2 regions of the Micromonospora sp. NPDC047756 genome follow, and region 1 is predicted to be linked to the other one. Evidence: riboswitches for the same ligand, from Rfam matches in the RefSeq annotation. Region 1 holds a riboswitch; the other holds the start of a gene.
The links. A riboswitch is a leader RNA that binds a small molecule or an ion and turns the genes downstream of it on or off. The one in region 1 is predicted to bind thiamine pyrophosphate.

Region 1 (4,938 bases):
GCGACCCGCAACTCCTGCAGCAGGTCGGCGAAGTTGCGCTGCCAGCGCTGCTTCTCGGTCTCCTTGGACACGCGCTACCTCCGGTGAGACGCTACTGCCGGCGGTCCCGCCCGCCGGCAGCAACGCCAATGCCCCACCCGGCCGAGCGCGAAACAGGTTCACGACACCTGGCGTTCATCTCGGCGACGCATGTCGGCCGCCGGCGGCGTCAGGACCCGCGCCGGATCCGGCCCGCGTACCGCGCTTCCAACTCGTTGTTGTGCGCGTCGCCGTCGGGGATGTTCGCCGACAGGTAGACCGGGGGCCGCTCCCCCGCCGCCAGCAACCGCGCCACCACCTCCACTGTCACCTGCTGCGCCAGCAGCGCCGCGGTGATCGAGGAGACCGCGCCGACCGCGCCACCACCGGGCAGGGGCAGCGTCGCGTCGCCGTACGGCGCGCCGTTGTCGAGCACCACGTCGGCGATCTCGCTCAGCTTGCGCCCGGACGGGTGCCGGGAGGCCATCTGGCCGGAGTGCCGCGCCGAGGTGATGGCCACCAACCCGTGCCCGTGCTCCTTCACCAGCGTGGCGAACTCCACCATCGCGCCGTTGACCCCGGAGTTCGAGGCGAGCACGAAGACATCGGTGGGGCGCACCGGGGCCAGCTCGTAGAGGCGGTGCGCGACGGCCGGGTCCCGTTCCAGCAGTGGGCCCAGCCGGTCGGCCGGTTCACCGCCGAGCAGCACCAGGTCGCGGAGCGCGATCCGGTTGGTCGGCACCAGACCGCCCGCCCGTCCGGCGATCTCCATGGCGAGGGCCTCCGAGTGCCCGGTGCCGAACGCGTGCACCACGCCGTCGGCGCGGACGGCCTCGGCGATCAGGTCGGCGGCCCGCCCCACCGCCTCCCGCTGGGTGTCGGCCACCCGGCCGATCGTCTCGGTCACCACGGCCAGGTAGTCCTCGGCACTCACCGTCATACGTCCTCCGTCGTTCGATCGCGGGCCAGCCAGCCCGTTGCTGTCCACTGCTCAGGCCGTCCCGCCGGCTCGGGCCAGGATCGCCTCGGCGAGCGGGGCCGGCGCGGCGTCCGGGATCCAGTGACTCACCCCGGGCAGCTGCACGAAGCGGTAGTCGCCGGTGACGTTGGGCGCGCACGCCTCGGCGGCGGTCCGGCCGATGGCGACGTCCCGGTCACTCCAGACGTACGTGGTGGGCACCGCGACCGGGCCGACGCCGGCCAGGTCGGCGCGGGACATCGCCCGGTACCAGTTCAGCGCGGCCGTCAGCGCACCCGGCTCACGCATCGGGTCGGCGTACCGGTTCACCCGGGACGTGTCGCCCACCCCGCCGAGCAGCTTGCGCAGCGCGGTGGCGTGCCACGCCAGCAGGACCTTCTCCGCCTTGTCGGGCTTGCGGAACAGGGTGATGTACGACGAGCGGGCCTTCTGTTGGGCGTCGCTGCTCAGGGCGTGCGCCATGGCCGCCGGATGCGGTACGGACACGGCGGTCAGCGTGTGGACCCGCTCGGGGTGCCGGGCGGCAACCGCCCAGGCCACGATCGCGCCCCAGTCGTGGCCGACCAGGTGCACGGCGTCCAGACCGAGCGCGTCGAGCACCGCCACCACGTCGGTGACGAGTTCGGGGATCCGGTAGTCGGCCACCACCGTGGGCCGCGCGCCGGGCGAGTAACCGCGCTGGTCCAGCGCGTACGTGCGCAGTCCGCCCTCGTGCAGCGTCGGCACCACGTCGTCCCACTCGCCGCTGTGCTGCGGGAAACCGTGCAGCAGCAGGACGGGTACGCCGTCCGTCGGACCACCGACGGTCACCTCGAACGTGAAGCCTCGCGCGTCAACCCGCATGATCGGAAGCGTACCCAGCCGGCGGTCGGCCACTCGCTCCCGCAGGTCAGGCGGATGCCCTGCTGGGCCCGCGCCCCTGGTCGGTGTTAGCGTCAGCGAGACAACTTCATATCCGACAGGGGAGCGCACAGCGCTGAGAGTGCGGGCACGCCCGCAGACCCTCGAACCTGATCTGGGTAATGCCAGCGCAGGGAGTTCGGTCGACCTCCAGCCGCGCCGCAGTCCGGTGCCACCGGACGCGGCGTGCGTCTTCTCCTGGTTCGCACTCACGAACTGGGAGCACCACATGACATCCACCACCGACACACACCGTTGGCGCACCATCGACATCGTGGTCGCCTCGGTGATCGCGGTCGCCTTCGGCGTCATCTTCTGGGCCTGGGGCCTGGTCTGGAGCGCCACCGAGGGCGCGTTCGCCTTCTTCCCGCCGGCGCAGACGCTGCTCTACGGCGTCTGGCTGATGCCGGCGGTGATCGGTGGGCTGGTCATCCGCAAGCCCGGCGCCGCGCTCTACTGCGAGACCGTGGCCGCGGTCCTGTCCGCGCTGCTGGGCAGCCAGTGGGCCGGCACGGTCATTCCGCAGGGCATCGTGCAGGGCATCGGTGCCGAGCTGGCGTTCGCCGCCTTCCGGTACCGGTCGTTCCGCCTGCCGACCGCGGTGTTCGCGGGCGCCCTGACCGGCCTCAGCGCGGCGCTGTTCGACTTCTTCGTCTGGAACGTCGACTACGCGCTGACCGACTACCGCATCCCGTACGCGCTGCTCACCATCGTCAGCGCCACGGTGATCGCCGGCCTGGGCGGCTGGCTGCTCACCCAGGCCCTGGCCAACACCGGCGTCCTGGACCGCTTCCCGGCCGGCCGCAACCGAGCCCTGATCTGACCCCCACCACCTCGCGTCGATCATGAGGTTGACGGGCGGACGGATCTCCACATCCACCGTCAACCTCATGATCGACCGTGCAGGGTGGAGCGGGGGCGCGCGGCTGGAGGGGGTGGTTTGGTGGGCGGGGTACTGCTGCGGGGGTTCGGGTGGCGGCACGCTGGGCGGCGCGCCTGGGCCGTGCGGGGAGTTGACCTGCGGATTGAGGCTGGGGAGCGAGTTCTGCTTCTCGGGCCGTCCGGGGCCGGCAAGAGCACCTTGCTCAGCGCATTGGCGGGGCTGCTGCCGGAGGACTCGGGCGAGCAGGAGGGCACCGTCGAGATCGACGGGCTCGACCCCCGCAAGGGGCGGGAGCGGGTCGGCCTCGTCTTCCAGGACCCGGAGACCCAACTGGTGATGGCGCGCTGCGGCGACGACGTCGCGTTCGGGCTGGAGAACCGGGGCGTACCGGCCGACGAGATCTGGCCCCGGGTCGACGAGGCGCTGCACCGGGTCGGCTTCCCGTACTCCCGGGACCGCCACACCGCCGCGCTCTCCGGCGGCGAGCAGCAACGCCTCGCGCTGGCCGGCGCGCTGGCCCTGCGCCCCGCTCTGCTGCTGCTCGACGAGCCGACGGCCAACCTCGACCCGGCCGGGGCCGAGCTGGTCCGGCACGCGGTGGCCGGCGCGCTGGACGCCGACACCACGCTGATCCTGGTCGAGCACCGGGTCGCCGAGGCACTGCCACTTGTCGACCGGGTGGTCGTCCTGGAACCGGGTGGCGGCGTCCGCGCGGACGGCCCGCCCGAGGCGGTCTTCGCCGCCCACGGCGCCGCCCTGGCCGCCGAGGGGGTCTGGGTGCCCGGTCACCCCATCGCGCCCCGACCGGTCACCGCCGGGCCCGGGGAGCTGTTGCTCACCGCCGACCGGCTCGGCCTGCCGCCCCGGCTGGGCCTTACCGACCTGGCGGTACGCGCCGGTGAGGCACTCGCCGTACGCGGACCCAACGGTGCCGGCAAGTCCACGCTGGCGTTGCTGCTCGGCGGTCTGCTCCGGCCGGGCATCGGGCAGGTCACCGCGACCGCCGAGTTGGCCGGCGCGGACCACCGCACTCCCCCGCACCGGTGGCGGGCACCCGCGCTGGCCCGACGCATCGGGTCGGTCTTCCAGGACCCGGAGCACCAGTTCGTCACCAGCACCGTCTTCGACGAGCTAGCGCTGGGCCCGCGCCGCACCGGTCAACCCGAGGCCGCGGTCAAGGAGACCGTGGCCGGGCTGCTGGAACGGCTACGGCTGGCCCGACTCGCCGCCGCCAACCCGTACACCCTCTCGGGTGGTGAGGCGCGGCGGCTGAGCGTGGCGACCGCCCTCGCCACCGCGCCACGCCTGCTGATCTGCGACGAACCCACCTTCGGTCAGGACCGGCGAACCTGGCGGGAGCTGGTAGACCTCTTCGCCGACCTGCGCGACGCCGGGCACGCCGTGGTCACCGTCACCCACGACGCGGACTTCGTCAGCGCGCTCGCCGACCGCAGCGTCACCCTGCACCGAACCCCGGACGACCACCGATGATCAGCATCGAGCCGGTCGCCGCGCCGAATGCGCCGCTGGCCCGCCGCAACCCGGTGGCGAAGGTCGCCGCCGCACTGCTCTTCTCGTTCACCCTGCTGGCGACCCTGGACCCGGTGGCCCCGGCGATCGCCATCGCCCTCGAACTGGCCGTCCTGCCGCTGTTCGGCATCCGCTACCGGGTGCTGGCCCGGCGGGCCCTGCCGCTGCTGCTCAGCGCCATCGGCATCCTGGTCACCCTGGTACTGTTCGCCGCCGACCGGTCCGGCCGGGTCCTGCTGGACGTGGGACCGGTGCTGGTGAGCACCGGCGTCCTGCTCACCGCGCTCGGCCTGGTGCTGCGGGTGTTCGCGGTCGCCCTGCCCGGTGTGATCGTCTTCGCGACCACCGACCCCACCGACCTGGCCGACGCGTTGATCCAGAACGCGAAGGCGCCGGCCCGGTTCGCCATCGGTGCGCTGGCCGCGTTCCGGCTGGTGCCGCTGCTCGGTCAGGAGTGGCAGATGATCAGCATGGCGCGACGCGCCCGGGGCGTCGACGCGGGACGCAACCCGGTGGCGAAGCTGCGACTCTTCGCCTCCACCGCGTTCGCGCTGCTGGTCGGGGCCATCCGCCGCGGCACCCGACTGGCGGTGGCGATGGACGCGCGCGGCTTCGACGCCGGCACACC
Region 2 (4,938 bases), on a different contig from region 1:
CGAGTAGAGCTGGTTCTCCCGGACGACGCTCCAGCGCTCCTTGTCGAGGCTGTTGCCGTTGAAGTCGTCCGAACGCGCCCCGAAGCAGGACGTGTCCGGAGCGTCGACCCGCACCGGCACCGTGGCGTACGACTTGGCGCCCTTGCTGTCGGTCACCGTGAGGGTGGCCGTGAAGGTGCCCGCGGTGGTGTAGGTGTGGCTGGCGTCCAGGGTGGTCGCCGTGCCTCCGTCACCGAAGTCCCAGGCGTACGTCAGCGGGGTGTCGCCCTCGGCGTCGGTGGCCGTGCCGTCGAAGGCGACGGTGACCGGTGCGGTGCCGGTGCCCGGGGTGGCCGTGGCGCTGACCACCGGCGGCCCGTTCTCGGTGACACCGCGGCCGACGAAGTCCATCCAGTTGACGTTGAACAGCGAACCACTTCCACCGTTCGGATCGCGCGCCACGAAGTACAGCGAACCGCTCGCGGCACCGGTGACCGGCGCGCTCACGTCCGTGTACGTCTGCCACGCCCCGGTCGACGGTACGACGGCCGTGGCGACCACCGGTCCGTCGACGGCACCGGCACGCACCTCGATCCGACCGCCAGCGGCGGCGGAGGCGGCCCGGAACCGGATCTCGGTGATGTTGGTCAGGTTCGCCGGGGCGACCGACCACCAGTCACCGTCCTCGATGAAGGCGATGCTCTGGCCGCCACCGGCGGTGTCGGTGGCGTTCTCGCGCTGCACGCCGGGGTCTCCACCGCCGGTGCTCACCGGGGCACGCCCGGTGGCGGTGAAGTACTCGGCCTGCTTCTGCTTCGGCTGCAGGACCTCGATCTGCCGACCGGTGAGGGCACCGGAGCCACCGGCACCACCCTCGTCGGTGTAGGTGGCCTCGAAGACCGCGAACACGTTCGCCTCGGCGCCGTGCCCGGAGGCGAGCGACGTCTGGACGGTGCCGGTGCAGCCGGTGTGCTGCTCCAGCGGGTGGGCGTGCTCGTCGTGACCGAGCAGCACCTGCAGCCCGACCCGGTCGCAGTCGATCTCCCCGTCCTCGGGGTCGGTCACCTTGATGGTGTACCGGACCTGGTCACCCCAGTTGAAGAACCCGCCGTCCGGCGGGAACTCGATGGTGACCGTCGGCGCGGTGTTGCCGACCGTCACCGGCACGTTCGCCACCGCGGTCCGGCCCTTGGGGTTGGTGACGGTGAGCTGGGCGGTGTAGTTGCCCGCCGTGGTGTACGTGTGGGTCGGGTTGGCCTCGGTCGAGGTCTGCCCGTCGCCGAACGTCCACGCGTAGGTGAGCGTGCCACCGTCCGGGTCCCGGGAGCCGGCGCTGGAGAAGGTGACAGCCAACGGCGCCGGACCCGAGGTCGGGTTGGCGGACGCCGCCGCGATCGGCGCACGGTCACCGGCGGTGTAGTCGATCCGGTAGACGCCGGAGTTGTCGTTGTTGCCGCCGAAGCCGCTGCCCCACTCGATCAGGTACAGCGCGCCGTCCGGGCCGAACTCGAAGTCCATCGGCCGGATCATGCTCATGCCGGTGAGCAACTGGTTGATGTCCACCAACGACTTGCCGTCGGGGGTCACCTGCATGGTGTACATCTTGTTCTGGTTCCACTCACCGAGCAGAGCCTTGCCGTCGTAGTACGCCGGCCACTTGCGGTTCGAGTTCAGGTCGGCGTCGTAGCGGTAGACCGGGCCACCCATCGGGGCGCCGCCGCCGCCGATCTCCGGGTAGCGCGCGTCACCGGCGTACCCGTAGTCGACGGTCGCCGGGACCACCGGCGGGAGGTTGGTCAGGCCGGTGTTGTTCGGCGAGTTGTTGACCGGTGCGGCGCAGTCGAACTTCGGGCCACTCGGACCGGACGGGAACGGGTAGTCGTTGTACGCCTCGTTCGTGCCCGTGCAGTACGGCCAGCCGTAGTTGCCCGGCGTGACGATGTTCCACTCGACCAGACCGCGGGGGCCGCGGTTCGGGTTGTCGGAGTTGGCGTCCGGCCCGTAGTCCGCCACGTACAGCGTGTTGGTCTTCGGGTCGGTGCCGATCCGGAACGGGTTGCGGAAGCCCATCGCGTAGATCTCGGGACGGGTCTTCTCGGTGCCCGCCGCGAAGAGGTTGCCGGCCGGAACGGTGTACGTCCCGTCGTCCTCGGGGTGGATCCGGATCACCTTGCCGCGCAGGTCGTTGGTGTTCCCGGAGGTGCGCTGCGCGTCGTAGTCCTGGCGGCCCGCCCGCTCGTCGATCGGCGTGTACGAGTTCGACTCGAACGGGTTGGTGTTGTCACCGGTGGCCAGGTAGAGGTTGCCGTCGCTGTCGAAGGCCATGCTGCCGCCGGCGTGGCAACAGGTGTTGCGCTGGGTGTCGACCCGGAGCACCTGCTTCTCGCTGGCCAGGCTGATGGTGTCGCCGGTGACCGTGAAGCGGGACAGCAGGTTGCGGGTGACCCCGTCGTTCGGGGCGTAGTACAGGTACACCCAGTTGTTCGTGGCGAAGTCCGGGTCGAGCCGGATGCCGATGAGACCGTCCTCGTTGCCGGTGAAGACGTCCAGGTCGACGGCGGTGACGGTGTTGCCGGTGTCCGGCTTCACGATCTGCACGCGACCGTCACGCTCGATGTAGAAGACCCGCCCGTCGGGGGCGATGTCCAGCTCCATCGGGTTGCTGGTGTTGCTGTCCAGCGTGACCTTCTCGAAGTTCGAGGTCTTCGAGGCGCCGCAGTCGGCGTTCTCGACGCCGGCCGCGGTACGGATGCCGCCGAGCAGGTGGGACAGGAACTCGGGCTCGGCGTACGACTCCCGGGTGTGCCCGAGGCCGGTGTACCAGGAGCGGCCACCGTCGTAGTCCTGACACCAGGCGACCGGGTGGTCCGCACCCATGGCGCCGGCGCCGGGGGTGTAGCTCTTCTCGTCCAGGCTGGCCAGCACGTGCACGTCCGGCCGAGGGTTGCTCTGGTAGTTGTACCACTCGTCGAACCGGGACCACCGGTCCGGCAACCCGGCCGTGGACGGGTGGGCGTGGTCCTCCACCTTGACGGTGGCCGTCTGGTTCTGCGGGTGGTTGGCGAAGTACGCGCCGACCAGGTCGCCGTACCAGGCCCAGCTGTACTCGGTGTCCGACGCGGCGTGGATGCCGACGTAGCCGCCGCCGGCCTTCACGTAGCGCTCGAACGCCGCCTGCTGGTCGGCGTTGAGCACGTCACCGGTGGTGGAGAGCCAGATCACCGCCTTGTACTTCGCCAGGTTGGCGTCGTTGAATGCTGCGCCGTCCTCGGAGTTGTCCACGGTGAATCCGTTGGCAGCGCCGAGCTGCTGGATGGCCGCGATGCCGGTGGGGATCGAGTCGTGCCGGAAGCCGGCGGTCTTGGAGAAGATCAGGACGGAGAAGGGATCGGCCGCGGCCTTTGGCGCCTTCGGCACCACCTGGCTGACCGGGGCTGCGGCTTGCGCATCCCGTGGGGGAACCTGGGCGGCCGCCTGCGCGGGCGCGCCGAACAGGGTGGTCGAGGCCATGGCCAGGGAGATCAGGGTTGCGGTGATGGGTACGCGGGCACGACGAGAACGGGACACGCCGCCTCCTGTGTCGTAGTGACAGAGCTCGCGGGAGTCGGCTCGCCGAAGGCCGTCCCTGATGGAGCCGGTGGTCGCACCGTGCCAGGGTGCCCCCACCGACATTTTGTCGAATCGCTGAACAAATTAATTCGGCTGGCTCGATGTCGGGCAAGATGCGGACGGGTAACGGTTCTGCAACGGGGGGCGACATTCCGAACAGGACTGTATGAAGTGCCCCATTGGATCTCGGTCGTTTTGACGCCGCCGGCCCGGCCGGCCCCGCCGACCCCGCGCCTTGGCAGGCCGACGGATCTGTCGTACGGTGACACGCAAGTAACCCACGGGAGCCCGGTGTACCGGGCTGAGAGGGGGGCTGACAGCCCCCGACCGTCGAACCTGATCCGGATAATGCCGGCGCAGGGAGGAGAGTTGCCGTGCCGTCCCTGGGGCGATTGCATCTCATCACCGACACCAGACCCGGTCGCGACCCACTCGCCGTGGTCCGCGCCGCCCTCACCGTGGCCCACGACGACCTGGTGGTGCAGGTCCGGGTCGAGGATTCCGCCACCGACCGCGAGGCGTACGACCTGACCGCGCGGGTGGTGGCGCTCTGCGCGCCGTACCGGGCGACCTGCCTGGTCAACGACCGGTTGCACGTGGCGCTGGCGGTCGGTGCGGCAGGTGGGCACGTCGGTGCCGACGACCTGCCGGTCGCCGCCGCCCGCCGGGTGCTCGGCCCGACCGGTGTGCTGGGCGCGACCGCTCGCGCGCCGGGCCCGGCGGCCGAGGCCGTCGCGGCGGGCGCCAGTTACCTGGGCGTCGGTCCGTGTCACGCCACCAGCACCAAGACCGGCCTGCCGGACCCCATCGGGCCCGCCGGAGTACGCGCCGTGGTCGATGCCGTCGACGTCCCGGTGATCGCGATCGGCGGAGTGACCGCGGCCCGGGTGCCGGCGCTGCGGGCCGCCGGGGCGTACGGGGTGGCGGTGGTCGGTGCCGTCTCCGCCGCCGCCGATCCGGCACGGGCGACCGCCGAGCTGATCGAGGCCCTGACGTGCTGACCGGCCGGTCCCCGTCACCGCCGTCGAGCGACCGGGTCCGGCCGGACGTGGTAGTGGTGGGGGCGGGGCCGATCGGGCTGGCCGTCGCCTGGCGTTGCGCCGCGCGCGGGCTGCGGGTGGTGGTGCACGATCCGGCACCCGGCTCGGGGGCGTCGGCGGTGGCCGCCGGCATGCTCTCCCCGGTCGCCGAGGCGTACTTCGGTGAGCGGCAACTGACCGGGTTGCTGTTGGCATCCGCCGCCCGCTGGCCGGCGTTCGCCGCCGAGTTGACCGAGACGACCGGGGTCGGGATCGGCTACCGCACCGAGGGCACCCTGATGGTCGGGCTCACCGGCGACGACCTGGCCGA

Region 2: linked by a shared signal. The riboswitch ahead of thiE (thiamine phosphate synthase) and the one ahead of ACZ6NZ_RS29700 (ECF transporter S component) in region 1 are both predicted to bind thiamine pyrophosphate.

What each region holds. Positions count from the first base shown of each region.
Region 1 covers NZ_JBVJGQ010000010.1:67,688-72,625, reverse strand. The annotation lists gene ACZ6NZ_RS29715 (DUF6328 family protein) at 1-71, opposite strand, end outside; gene ACZ6NZ_RS29710 (sugar isomerase domain-containing protein) at 209-958, opposite strand; gene ACZ6NZ_RS29705 (alpha/beta fold hydrolase) at 1,010-1,840, opposite strand; TPP riboswitch at 1,948-2,052, shown strand; gene ACZ6NZ_RS29700 (ECF transporter S component) at 2,127-2,720, shown strand; gene ACZ6NZ_RS29695 (ABC transporter ATP-binding protein) at 2,841-4,271, shown strand; gene ACZ6NZ_RS29690 (energy-coupling factor transporter transmembrane component T family protein) at 4,268-4,938, shown strand, end outside.
Region 2 covers NZ_JBVJGQ010000004.1:223,446-228,383, reverse strand. The annotation lists gene ACZ6NZ_RS14170 (ThuA domain-containing protein) at 1-3,546, opposite strand, end outside; TPP riboswitch at 3,859-3,968, shown strand; gene thiE (thiamine phosphate synthase) at 3,963-4,589, shown strand; gene thiO (glycine oxidase ThiO) at 4,583-4,938, shown strand, end outside.